Regions from separate parts of the Mucilaginibacter gynuensis genome, predicted to be linked through region 3. Evidence: riboswitches for the same ligand, from Rfam matches in the RefSeq annotation. Region 3 holds a riboswitch; each other region holds the start of a gene.

Region 1 (3,162 bases), on a different contig from region 3:
TATGCCGAAGCCTTCTTCGCCAGATAGTGTACCGTCATCGTTTATTTTTCCTTTAATAATAAAAGGGCTTGGGCCGGTAAAGCCCGATAGCGCGAACTCGTTGCCTTGTATAGTACCTTCAATTTCGCGGCTATCGCCTACCACCGTCATTACCACGCCGGTAAGTTTGTTGCCTTTTTGTTTTAACAGGGCTATTGAAGCTGGCACAGCCTCTTTGCTGTATAATTTAAGCTCCCATTTACCGGTAAGATCTGCTGTAGGAGCAACATCTTTACCAGGCTCAACAAAGCGATAAGTTTTACCATGCTCAGCTGTAAATGGCAACGCGTTACCACGGAAGTTGGGCACCAGGCTGCGATATTCGCCGCTTAGGGTTCCGTCATCGTTTATTTTGGCAACGAGGGCCGCGTCATAAGTATTCATTTTGATAAATACCGAATCTTTACCCAGCAGCTGTACGTGGAAGTTATCGCGGCGTGAACCGTTTAACAGGGTAAATACGGCATGCTCGGCATCTTTACCTTTCAGCTCGAAGTTGAACGGCACTTGCGATTCGCTTACGGTGAATACACCGCGCCAAACACCTTCTTTAATAAATTTTGCAGGCGGGTTTTTATCGCCGGCTAACGCTGTACCACTTAGCAACAATCCCAATGAAAGGTATTTTGCTTTAGATAGATAATTTTTGAAGTTCATTTTTTGTGTGATTTATAGTTGTTAAATTTTGTTTACTGCTTAATTGAACATTAAGTAGTGTGCTTAAATTTGAGGCATAAGCAGTCCCTTACCCGCAGCTAAACAGCTACAGCTCACGGTAAATAATTCCGATAAATTTTATGCGGAGAAACCCCGGGGAACTACATGCACATACAACAACATCGCACGGTGGTTGCGCTTGATTGTTTGGCTAAAAAGAGATAATTCAAATTTTGCATAACACTAGTTAATTTATATTTCCGGAGGAACATCCCTTCGGAAAAAAGTAAAGCACTTATTTCATTACTGAATGAAAAGTTGCTAGAAGATCATCGAGACTTCCTCTCCCTTCTTCTTTATAAATCAACTAATTAATGGTGGGGTTAATTAGATGGCGTAAAGGTAACAATAAAAATCAATAATACAAGTTTATCTATAGAATTAGTAGTATTTATTTTTATTTAGTTTGATATATTGTTTAAATATGGATGACCAACATCCTGGACTGTTCGGAAAAGCAAGCTGAATGAAATTACCACCATTGCATAAAGCAATACCTCTTTACAGCCAGGATGCCGGACTTGTTTTTCAAGGCGGTATCCGGGTTAACAGACAGGTAAAAACTTTAATTACAACAGCAGCAACCGGGTAAAACTGCTAAGCAATAGCTGTTTAAATAGCGCAATGCGGTTTGATCATCAAAAATACCGTTCTTCATTTGTTTATAAATTTAATTTCAGTTTGTCAGGATCAGATTTAAACCCACTGCCTTTCCTAATCGGTCAGCTTCACGGGTATTGCACTGTTCCCTCCTATTTATAAATCAATCGGTGGTATATTGATATATGTGTAAGGTTTAGCTATAATTATTATAGCAGTATTTTTTATTATTACGGGTATATTATTTTACCGCTACGGTAAATTCAATATCCTCGGGCGGCAGGCACTCTTTGTTGCTGCACGCTAAAAAAGTGATAGTGCCTTTTACTACCGGGTTGTTTTTATTAAGCTTTATTTTTTGCTGAAATATTACCTGTTTTTCAAAATAGGCAACGTTCACCCCAAAGTACTTTTCAAACTTTTTAATGGGTCTGGGTTCGGATGGTTTGCCTAACAGCGAAATATCTTCCGACGCGGCAAACTTTAGTTCTGTTTTGGTTGGCCCGCCTTCGGCAATGTTTTGCGAGTAAATGTGCCAGCCTTTATCAATGGTAGCCTTAACAAATATTACTGCCTCGTTATTGCCCGTTTTTTTAGCAGCGTAAGCCCATTTAACAGGTTCCTGTATCTGGCTGTAAGCGCCAAAGCTTAGTAGGAGTATAAATGATAATAAGTATATTTTTTTCATGCTTGTATAGCTGTTTTGTATGTCAAATTAATGTTCCTGGTATTTGACTTATCCTGAGAGGCAAAAAGAGACAGCTATGTATCTGGAAATCTTTTCATCTTATCTATCTCCGCATATCGCGAAGCAGGAGTTAGCACCTTTTACATGTATTAGGATGTACAGGTTGCTAAGACATCATAGGGCCTTTCCCTCTGTCTTTCTGGATAAGTACTATAAAGAACGTGTTATCTGATGCAAATATATGATATAAACTATAATATCTATAGAAATTATAGAATTTATTTCACTTTAATAAATTCTATAAACAAACTCAAGGGTTTTTTCATGCTTATTTATTACATATATTGCTATTAATGAGCAGCATATAGCATGTATTTTGGCTTTAGCCTTTACTGAATGAACCTATAAAGTATCCAACTATCAGCGCTACAACTATTAATATACATAATATGTACTGGCGTACTTTTAATGTATTAACCATTTTTTCAAGGTTACCTATCTGTGTTTGATTGGATAGTTTTTCGTTTTGCAGCTTCATGTTTTGCTGCTGTAGTTTGGCCAGTGTGCCGCCAACCTCAACACCCTTTTGCTGCTCTAACTGGTACCATTTGGTGAAGCCGCCTTCTTTAAGAAATTTTTCACCTTTGGGTTTCAGAATGAGTTTTTCAGGCAGTTCATAATCGCCATGCTTGCCCGATTCGGCTATAAACCCTTCCCTGGTTAGCGCCTTAACCATGGCAAAGGCCGCGGCCTCGTCCTGATCAAAAAGTTCAAGTAATTGTAAACGCGTCAGGCTGTCCGGAATCCCGAAGGCTTCCAGCAGGGTGTCAAGCATTTCGCATTCATACTCGTTAAGGTCTGTCATTCCTGCAAATTTAGCAATATACTTCCTAATATAATATTTAGTAATATTAAGTGGATGCAATTTTCGCTAAAAGTTAATTATCGTTTCGTTCACAGGCAATTTTTCCATATTTTCGTCGCCCTTTTAATTTTTTTACTGTTTTAATCCCTGCTATGAATAACTTTTTATACGGAATTGATTTTGGAACAACCAATTCGGCCCTGGCTATTTATAATGAAGACACAAAAGAGATACATAGCACCATTATTATTCC
Region 2 (3,162 bases), on a different contig from region 3:
TCGGGCCCGAAATTCGTCTAACTGTTATAACAACAAATTAGCCGCGGTAATTATTTTAAGCAGGGTAATTTTTAGTAAATTCGTACAATTTAAACCATATAATAAAAATGGAGATTAATAAAAGTAATTACACTTATGATAGTGTATTTGTAAATGAAGATGCAGCTGCATCGCGCAAATTTATTGCGAACGTGTTTTTATGGATGTTTGTGGCATTAGGTATATCGGCAATATGCGCGTGGGTGTTTGCGCACGACAAAACGCTGATCAGTTCATTGGTTGATTTTAATACAGGCCGCAGAACAGGCTTGGGTACAATCGTTATGTTTTCGCCGCTGGCTTTTGTTTTAACGATGAGTTTTGCATTCAATCGCCTGTCATTTGCCATGCTGGCCGTGTTCTTTTTAGGTTTCGCGGTAATGATGGGCATTAGCCTTAGTTTCATATTTTTAGCTTATACAAGCGGAATGATCTATGGTACTTTTATTACCGCATCGGTAGTATTCGGTATAATGGCTATAGCGGGTTATACTACCAGCCAGGATCTTACCAAATTCGGTTCAATTTTAGGTATGTTCCTGATAGGTATTGTTGTAGCCTCAATTGTTAACTGGTTTATCGGCAGTTCCGGCTTAAGCATGATCATCAGCTATGTAGGTGTTGCTGTATTCGTTGGCTTAACCGCTTATGACGTACAAAAACTAAAACGTATTGGTGCCGGTTTAGAGTACGGCGATCAGTCAACTCAAAAAATAGCGATCATGGGTGCATTAACCCTGTACCTTGATTTTATCAACCTGTTCTTGATGTTACTGCGTGTATTCAGCGGCAACAGAAAGTAATAGTATTGATTATACAATATTTGAAAAGCTGCATGTAAATGCGGCTTTTTTTGTGGACTCACCCGATCTACGCTTCGCTGGATCACCCTCTCTGCTGCGCAAAGAGGGCTTTGTTTTGAATGTTACGGAACATGTAATACTTATACCTTCTTTTTCGCTTGCGAAAGAGAGGGGCGCCCAGCGAAGCGTAGGCGGGGTGAGTTAAAACCCTTCCTGCAACAATATTGCATTTCGCTTATATACATAAGCCAAAAGCCTATTGCACATTAAAACTTTATTATGCACCTTTGTGCTGCTTATGGAGAAAGACGGAGGGATTAGACCCTGCGATGTCTTAGCAACCTGTACTTACAAGGTGCTACATTCTACTTAACAAGTCAACTGGACCGGTTAGGAAAGATAAGCGAAAGTCAAATACACACGCCCGACTTTTCGAGATAAGCTGTTATAGTATCAAGTAATTAGTATCAGGTATCAAGTAGTTTTTACTGTTGATCACACTGTGCTAATCACGCGGGCTCATAAAGTCTTGCTACTTGATACTCGCTACTTGATACCAAAATGGATATTAGAAAAGAACTACAGAAACGCATTTTAGTGATTGATGGGGCTATGGGTACCATGATACAACGGTACCAGCTCACCGAGGAGGATTTTCGTGGTGAGCGTTTCCGCGATCATATATCCGATTTAAAAGGCAATAACGATTTGCTGAATATCACCCGCCCGGATGTAATTAAGGCTATTCATGCCGAATACCTGGATGCCGGGGCAGATATCATCGAAACCAATACCTTCAGTACCCAACGCATTTCATTGGCCGATTACCACATGGAAGAGCTCGACTATGAGCTGAGCTATGAGGGTGCCCGCATTGCCCGTGAGGTGGTTGACGAATATAATATAAAAACACCCGAAAAACCGCGCTTTGTTGCCGGTGCCGTTGGCCCAACCAACCGTACGGCTTCTATATCGCCGGATGTGAACGACCCGGGTTACCGCGCGGTATCATTTGATGACCTGGCCGATGCTTATTACGCGCAGGTACGCGGACTGGTAGACGGTGGATCGGATTTGCTACTGGTGGAAACCATATTTGATACCCTGAATGCCAAGGCGGCATTATTTGCCATACAACGCTACGCCGAAGAAAGCGGCAAGCATTTGCCTATCATGATATCGGGTACTATTACCGATGCTTCCGGCCGCACCCTTTCGGGGCAAACGGTGGAGGCATTCTGGAACTCTATCCGCCACGCCAACCTGCTGTCGGTAGGGTTAAACTGTGCTTTGGGCGCCAGGGAAATGAGGCCTTATTTGGAAGAGCTGTCTGAAAAAGCAGAGGTATACATATCGGCCTACCCTAACGCTGGCTTGCCAAACGAGTTTGGGGCCTATGATGAAACCCCGCACGAAACCGCGCACCAGGTTGACGATTTTATAAAAGCCGGCATAGTAAATATTGTGGGGGGGTGTTGTGGCACTACGCCCGAGCATATCAAGTGTATTGCCGATAAAGCAGCAAAATTCCCTCCGCGCAAAATCCCCGAAATAAAACCCTTTTTACGCCTAAGCGGACTGGAAGCAGTTACGCTTACGCCCGAAACCAACTTTGTTAACGTTGGCGAGCGTACCAACATCACCGGTTCACCAAAATTCTCCAAACTGATACTTGCCGAAGATTACGAGGCCGCGCTAACAGTTGCCCGTCAGCAGGTAGAAGGCGGCGCGCAGGTGATCGATATTAACATGGATGAGGGGATGATTGATTCGGAAGCCGTGATGGTGAAATTCCTAAACCTCGTAGCATCCGAACCGGATATTTCCAAACTGCCTATCATGGTAGATTCATCCAAGTGGACGGTATTGGAAGCCGGGTTGAAATGCCTGCAAGGCAAGGGCATCGTTAACTCCATATCCCTTAAAGAGGGCGAAGAAAAATTTATAGAGTACGCCCGTAAGATACAAAGTTATGGCGCTGCTGCCGTAGTAATGGCATTTGACGAAACCGGTCAGGCCGATTCGCTGGAACGCCGTAAAGAGATCTGCCAGCGCTCATATAATATACTGGTTAACGAAGTTGGTTTCCCTCCGCAGGATATTATCTTCGACCCAAACATACTTACCGTAGCCACCGGCCTCGAAGAACATAATAACTACGCGGTAGATTTTATTGAAGCTACCCGCTGGATAAAGCAAAACCTGCCTTACGCTAAAGTAAGCGGTGGGGTGAGTAACATTTCGTTCTCGTTCCGCGGTAATAACGTGGTAAGAGAGGCTATGCACTCGGCGTTCCTGTACCATGCCATTAATGCCGGTT
Region 3 (3,162 bases):
AAAACCCCAAACCTTCTCCCCTATGGAAAGAAAATTTGGGATCATATATTTTCTTAAATCCTGAATCTCTATTCTTGTATCTAAACCGACTACGCCGATGCTACCAGCTTGCTTACGCTGCGGTAAACGTAGTTGTTGAAGATATGCCTGCGGGCGAAACGGCCGGGTGAATCGGCGTTGATGAGCTTTACATAGATGGCTTTTGGCACGTCGAAATATTCATATTCGTTGCCATCGGCAAAGCTAACTTTAAGCACTTGTGATTTGTATTCAAAATCAACCATGGCCGATGCGGTTGTGGTCGCGGTGTATTCGGTGATAGACTGGGCACGGGTTTCGGGAGCAATACTCACCAAAAAGTGATAGGCTTCGATAATAGTCTTACTTTTTTCTTCGGCAGCTAACTTGCTTTCTTCGCTTTCCTGAAATTTATCGGGGTGCCAGGCTTTCATCAAACCACGGTATACCGATTTTAGTTCCTGTAGTTCGGCGGCTTCGTTAACGCCCAATAATTTCCTGTAGTCTACTATCTTTTTCATGCTTTCGTTCGTTTTATGTTATTACGTAAAAAGATGAAAGCCTTGATATTAAGCCCAATCTCCCCCCGAAAATAATTTTGCAAAGGTACGCTTTATACACCACAATTTTAAGCACCGGTTCACTATTATCAATTTGATAATATCCGCTTAAAATTTAGCGCCATTGGTAATTGCAATACACGGTGCAGATACAAAACTTTTATATGTATAAATACCTCAAGCTTTAAAACCTGCAATTTTTACACTATATAATTAACACAATAAAATATACTTGTAATACAATTAATTATACCACCATAAACCCAAACTGACAATAATCTGACAATAAAATATAATATCTATAGATTTAGTAGAATATATATTATATATTTGCAGCGTCAATCGTTCTTATACATCATTTAATTATCCAGAAAGACGGAGGGAAAGGCCCTGTGATGTCTTAGCAACCTGTACGCCATTGGTATAAAGGTGCTAATTCCTATCTGCCCCGTGGCAGAAAAGATAATGTTAACTCTGCAAACTGTTTGCGCTACAAGCAAGCATCTCAGCTTATCTCCGGCAATCTGTATAATTAATTAAAAATTTTATTTCTGTTCATCCATAATTGGGTGCGCCGCATTAGTTAATAATAACAAGCATATTCCCCACTATTAATATAACAAATAAGTAAATGAAAAAACGAAGTACTCACTTAAGTTTACCTACCTTAAAAACCACATCTAACGGTGCCTTAAGCACATACGTTTTCGCGCACATGGCTGTCATGTGTTGTTGCAGCTAACAGGCTGCCAGGTTATTTGCACCGGTCTTAATATACAGGCTACCACAGCGAGTAACGCCAAACAATAAATATTTAACACCCTAAAGTTGATACTGCTTTTAAGCGGACTGGCTTTGCTATGCGCTTGTTTCACGGCAACATCAATACAAACGGGAGAAACACAAACACTCACAAACAATTGTCATGTTGAAAACTTACAAATTATTAGTGGCCCTGCTTTTGCCACTCCTTTTTGCCCAAACGCTTTACGCGCAATCGGTAAAAATAAGCGGTACGGTAACCGCCAAAACCGATGGCCTGCCCCTACCCGGCGTTAGCATCTCCATAAAAGGCAGCACCAGCGGTACCCAAACCAATGTGGATGGTAAATTTACCCTTACCGCCAAACCGAAGGATATTATAAATGTATCATACATCGGTTACAAAACACAGGAAATTGTGATAAGCGAAACCGAAACTACCTTGCAAATTGTGCTTGATGAACAGGCCAATTCGCTTAACGAGGTGGTAGTAACAGCGCTCAACATATCTAAAGAGAAAAAATCACTGGGCTACGCTGTTCAGGGTTTAAAATCGAAAGATATATCAGAGGCTAAAGAAACCAATATTATCAATGCTTTATCGGGTAAAATAGCAGGTGTAAACGTTACCAGCAGCCAGGGCGATATGGGTTCGGCACGTATCATTATACGCGGCGAAACTTCTATTGCCGGTAACAACCAGCCGTTATTTGTGGTAGATGGTGTGCCTGTAGATAACGCCCAAAACCAGGGCACCAGCGGGTCAAGGGATTTCGCCAACGTACTGTCCGACTTAAATTCAGAAGATATTGAATCGTTAACTGTGCTGAAAGGTCCTAACGCGGCAGCATTATATGGTTCACGTGCGGCAGGTGGTGTTATACTCATCAAAACCAAATCGGGAAAGAATAGCAAAGGTTTAGGCATTACGCTTAACTCAAACACCAGCTTTTCGAGCCTGCTTACCTTGCCCGATTATCAAAACGCTTACGGACAAGGCTCTAACGGTAAATTCAGTTACGTGGATGGTAAAGGTGCTGGTATTAATGATGGTGTAGATGAAAGCTGGGGCCCTGCATTGGATGGCCGCCTGATCCCTCAATTCTTCTCGAATGGTAAAGCAGAGCCTTTTGTAGCCCACCCTAACAATGTTAAAGATTACTTTAACACCGGTTATACATACAACAACGGTGTGGCCGTTACCGGTTCTGATGAAAAGTTCGACTACCGTTTATCATACAATAACCTGCATCAAACAGGCGTAGTGCCCAATTCATCGCAAGGTAAAAACGCTTTCGCGCTCAATACTACCTATCGTGTAAACGATAAACTGACTATTAACGCGGTGGCCAACTACATTAAGGATGATGCCGATAACCTACCCGGCGCTTATGGCAAGCGCGCTACCAGCACCATGCTACAATTCACATGGTTCGGTCGCCAGGTTGATATTAACCAGTTAAGGAATTATCGTAATGCCGATGGCAGTACCTTTAACTGGAACAACAGCTATTACAGCAACCCATACTTTGTAGCCTACGAAAATACCGTTGCACAACACCGCAACCACTTTTTAGGCAATGTGGAATTAAACTACAAGATCATCGACGGACTGTCTGCCAACTTCCGTATAGGTACCGATCAATATACCGACAGGCGCAAGATCAAAGTTGCCTACGGTACAAACGGAACCCCATTTGGCTCGTACGAAGAAGATGCCTACAACTTTAACGAAACCAATGCCGAGGGGCGTTTACAATACACCAAAAAACTTAACGACGATTTCAGTATCGACCTGTTAGCGGGTGGTAACATAGCTACC
Region 4 (3,162 bases), on a different contig from region 3:
TATTCCAATCGTTACCTGCGGGCACACATATCATATTACCTGATGATATGTACCATGGTTTACGCAACCAAATCAAAAACTTGTTTGCAGGTATACTGGAGTTCGATTTTATTGATGTGAACGATACCGAATTACTACAACAGCATATAAAACCCAATACCGGTGTAATATGGATAGAAACCCCATCGAACCCGTTATTGAAGCTTACCGATATTAAAAAGGCAGTTGCAATAGCTCATGCCAAAGGTATTAAAGTAGTGTGCGATAATACTTTCGCCACACCTGTATGCCAGCAGCCTATCGCGTTAGGGGCCGATTTGGTAATGCACTCGGCTACCAAATACTTCGGCGGCCACAGCGACCTGATGGGCGGCGCCTTAATTGCCGCCGAAAAAAGCGACTGGTGGTTAAAGATCCGCCAGGTACAGGAAATGGGTGGCGCTATCCCCTCGCCTATGGATTGCTATTATTTAGTACGAAGTATCAAAACACTGCCTTACCGTGTGCGCGGCCATGTAAACAACGCGCAGCTATTAGCCCAGTTTTTAGAAGATCATCCGAAGGTAGAACGTGTAATGTATCCGGGCTTGCCATCGCACCCGCAGCATGATATAGCTAAGGCGCAAATGCTGAGCTTTGGCGGGATGCTGTCTTTTTGCATAAAAGGCAGTGAAGATGATACCCGTAAGGTAGTAAATAGTGTAAAGCTGTTTACACAGGCCACCAGCCTGGGTGGTGTTGAAAGCCTGATAGAGCACCGTGCATCGGTAGAAGGGCTCGACACCAAAACGCCCCGAAACCTGCTTAGGGTATCAGTAGGTTTAGAGCATATTGATGACCTTATTGCCGACCTTAAAGCGGCTTTTAACAGTTTTTAAGCATAAATAAAAATAAAATTTGGAGATAAGTATTCAATTAACATATCTTTGAAACATTATTTGGTAGCAAATATTAAGATCATTGTTCCGCCAACCGGCGAATTTTGGTTTATAAAGAAGTGGCGAGAGATCAGGCTCAACAACCCACTGGCAACCCTTCAATTTGAAGAAGGTGCCAATTCCTGGCCCGGAGAATGGATCCCGGGGAATATAAATTAACCACCATGAAAAGTTTAGTACAAGTCAAAGAAAGTAAGATACAACAGGTTACCCCAACCGGCAATTCATTTGCTATTTGTATTTGTATGTGTTGCTGCTGTTGATTCAGTAACACGTTCCCATTTTCATTTTCCTGAAAAATACGCGTGTTGCTCCTGTCGGGATGCTATTATCCTGCTTTGCGCACACGGTAAAACAAACTGATCATTTACAAACAATTAAAATCTTAACATATCATGTCTACTACAAATTTAAAATTCGAAACACTACAATTACACGCAGGTCAGGAAGCAGATGCAACAACAGGTTCACGCGCTGTACCTTTATACCAAACTACTTCATATGTTTTTAACAGTGCCGAGCATGGCGCTAACCTGTTCGCACTGAAAGAGTTTGGCAATATCTACTCCCGCATAATGAACCCCACTACCGATGTTTTTGAAAAACGGGTAGCAGCCTTAGAAGGTGGTGTAGCGGCATTAGCAACGGCATCCGGCCAGGCAGCGCAGTTTTTGGCCTTAAATAATATTTTACAGCTTGGAGATAACTTTGTTACCTCACCATTTTTATACGGCGGCACTTATAACCAGTTTAAAGTAGCCTTTAAACGCATTGGTATCGATGTACGTTTTGCCAAAGATGATACTGCCGAAAACATAGAAGCACTTATCGACGATAAAACAAAAGCCATTTACCTCGAAACCATTGGTAATCCGGGCTTTAACATCCCTGATTTTGAAAAGATTGCCGCTGTAGCACAAAAACACGACCTGCCTTTAATAGTAGATAATACTTTCGGCGCTGCCGGATATTTGTTCCGTCCGCTGGAGCATGGCGCGCATGTGGTAGTACAATCGGCTACTAAATGGATAGGCGGCCATGGTACAAGCATTGGCGGTGTAATAGTTGATGGCGGTAATTATAACTGGGCCAATGGCAAATATCCTCAATTCACCGAACCGGCCGAAGGTTATCATGGTTTAGTATTTGGCGATGTATTCGGTATTGGCGGTCCGTTTGGTAATATCCAATTTATTATACGTGCCCGTGTAGAAGGCCTGCGCGATTTCGGTCCGTCGCAATCCCCATTCAATTCTTGGTTATTGGTTCAGGGATTAGAAACCCTGTCGTTACGCGTACAACGCCATATTGATAATGCGCTCGAACTGGCCAAATGGCTGGAACAGCATCCTTTGGTAGCCAAAGTAAACTATCCGGGTTTGGCATCATCACCGTATAACGCGCTGGCTAAAAAGTATTTAAAAAACGGATTTGGCGCAGTACTGTCATTTGAGGTAAAAGGCGATAAAGAAAACGCCGGTGCAATAATTGACAGCCTAAAACTGGTGAGTCATGTGGCAAACGTAGGCGACGCGAAAACGCTGATCATACAGCCATCGGCTACTACGCATCAGCAATTGAGCGATGAAGAGCAGCTTTCTGCCGGCGTTACGCCTACCCTGTTACGCGTAGCGGTTGGTATTGAACATATTGATGATATTAAAGGCGATTTTGAACAAGCCTTCAATAAAATAAAACAACCCGAAGCCGAATTGGTGTAAACCATTTAGCACGGGCTATACAAATTAAAAAGTCCCTTCCGTTGGGGAGGGACTTAAATAATATATATGAACACAGAAGTATTTAAGTACACTAAAACATTTACACTTGAGTCGGGCAGCGAGTTGCATGATCTTGAAATAGGTTTTAACACCTACGGCAAGCTGAACAAAAACAAGGATAATGTGGTTTGGGTGTGCCATGCGTTGACTGCCAATTCGGACGTGCTTGATTGGTGGCAGGGTTTATTCGGTAAGGATAACTATTTTAATCCCGAAGAACATTTTATTGTGTGTGCCAATATTTTGGGTTCGCCTTATGGTACTACTAATCCGCTAAGTACAAACCCGGTTACCGGGCAGCCTTATTATTTGGCATTTCCGCAATTTACCATAAGGGATATTGTTAAGGCGCATCAGCTACTGGCTGATTATTTGAATATCGAAGATATCCATATCCTTATCGGTGGTTCATTAGGTGGCCAGCAATCGTTAGAATGGTCAAT

The links. Region 3 has a riboswitch for S-adenosylmethionine ahead of ABD894_RS05580 (SusC/RagA family TonB-linked outer membrane protein). Riboswitches for the same ligand answer to the same signal wherever they lie in the genome.
Region 1: it holds a riboswitch for S-adenosylmethionine, as region 3 does, so the genes downstream of both, ABD894_RS00735 (protein-disulfide reductase DsbD N-terminal domain-containing protein) here and ABD894_RS05580 (SusC/RagA family TonB-linked outer membrane protein) in region 3, are expected to answer to the same signal.
Region 2: it holds a riboswitch for S-adenosylmethionine, as region 3 does, so the genes downstream of both, metH (methionine synthase) here and ABD894_RS05580 (SusC/RagA family TonB-linked outer membrane protein) in region 3, are expected to answer to the same signal.
Region 4: it holds a riboswitch for S-adenosylmethionine, as region 3 does, so the genes downstream of both, ABD894_RS01985 (O-acetylhomoserine aminocarboxypropyltransferase/cysteine synthase family protein) here and ABD894_RS05580 (SusC/RagA family TonB-linked outer membrane protein) in region 3, are expected to answer to the same signal.

Annotation. Positions count from the first base shown of each region.
Region 1 covers NZ_BAABFT010000001.1:197,810-200,971, reverse strand. The annotation lists gene ABD894_RS00740 (peroxiredoxin family protein) at 1-696, opposite strand, end outside; SAM riboswitch class I at 946-1,061, opposite strand; gene ABD894_RS00735 (protein-disulfide reductase DsbD N-terminal domain-containing protein) at 1,598-2,044, opposite strand; SAM riboswitch class I at 2,141-2,254, opposite strand; gene ABD894_RS00730 (hypothetical protein) at 2,427-2,909, opposite strand; gene ABD894_RS00725 (Hsp70 family protein) at 3,062-3,162, shown strand, end outside.
Region 2 covers NZ_BAABFT010000016.1:22,641-25,802, forward strand. The annotation lists gene ABD894_RS22445 (Bax inhibitor-1/YccA family protein) at 108-842, shown strand; SAM riboswitch class I at 1,136-1,248, shown strand; gene metH (methionine synthase) at 1,404-3,162, shown strand, end outside.
Region 3 covers NZ_BAABFT010000002.1:548,666-551,827, forward strand. The annotation lists gene ABD894_RS05575 (KTSC domain-containing protein) at 90-539, opposite strand; SAM riboswitch class I at 939-1,047, shown strand; gene ABD894_RS05580 (SusC/RagA family TonB-linked outer membrane protein) at 1,504-3,162, shown strand, end outside.
Region 4 covers NZ_BAABFT010000001.1:462,373-465,534, forward strand. The annotation lists gene ABD894_RS01980 (trans-sulfuration enzyme family protein) at 1-878, shown strand, start outside; SAM riboswitch class I at 985-1,095, shown strand; gene ABD894_RS01985 (O-acetylhomoserine aminocarboxypropyltransferase/cysteine synthase family protein) at 1,334-2,659, shown strand; gene ABD894_RS01990 (homoserine O-acetyltransferase family protein) at 2,726-3,162, shown strand, end outside.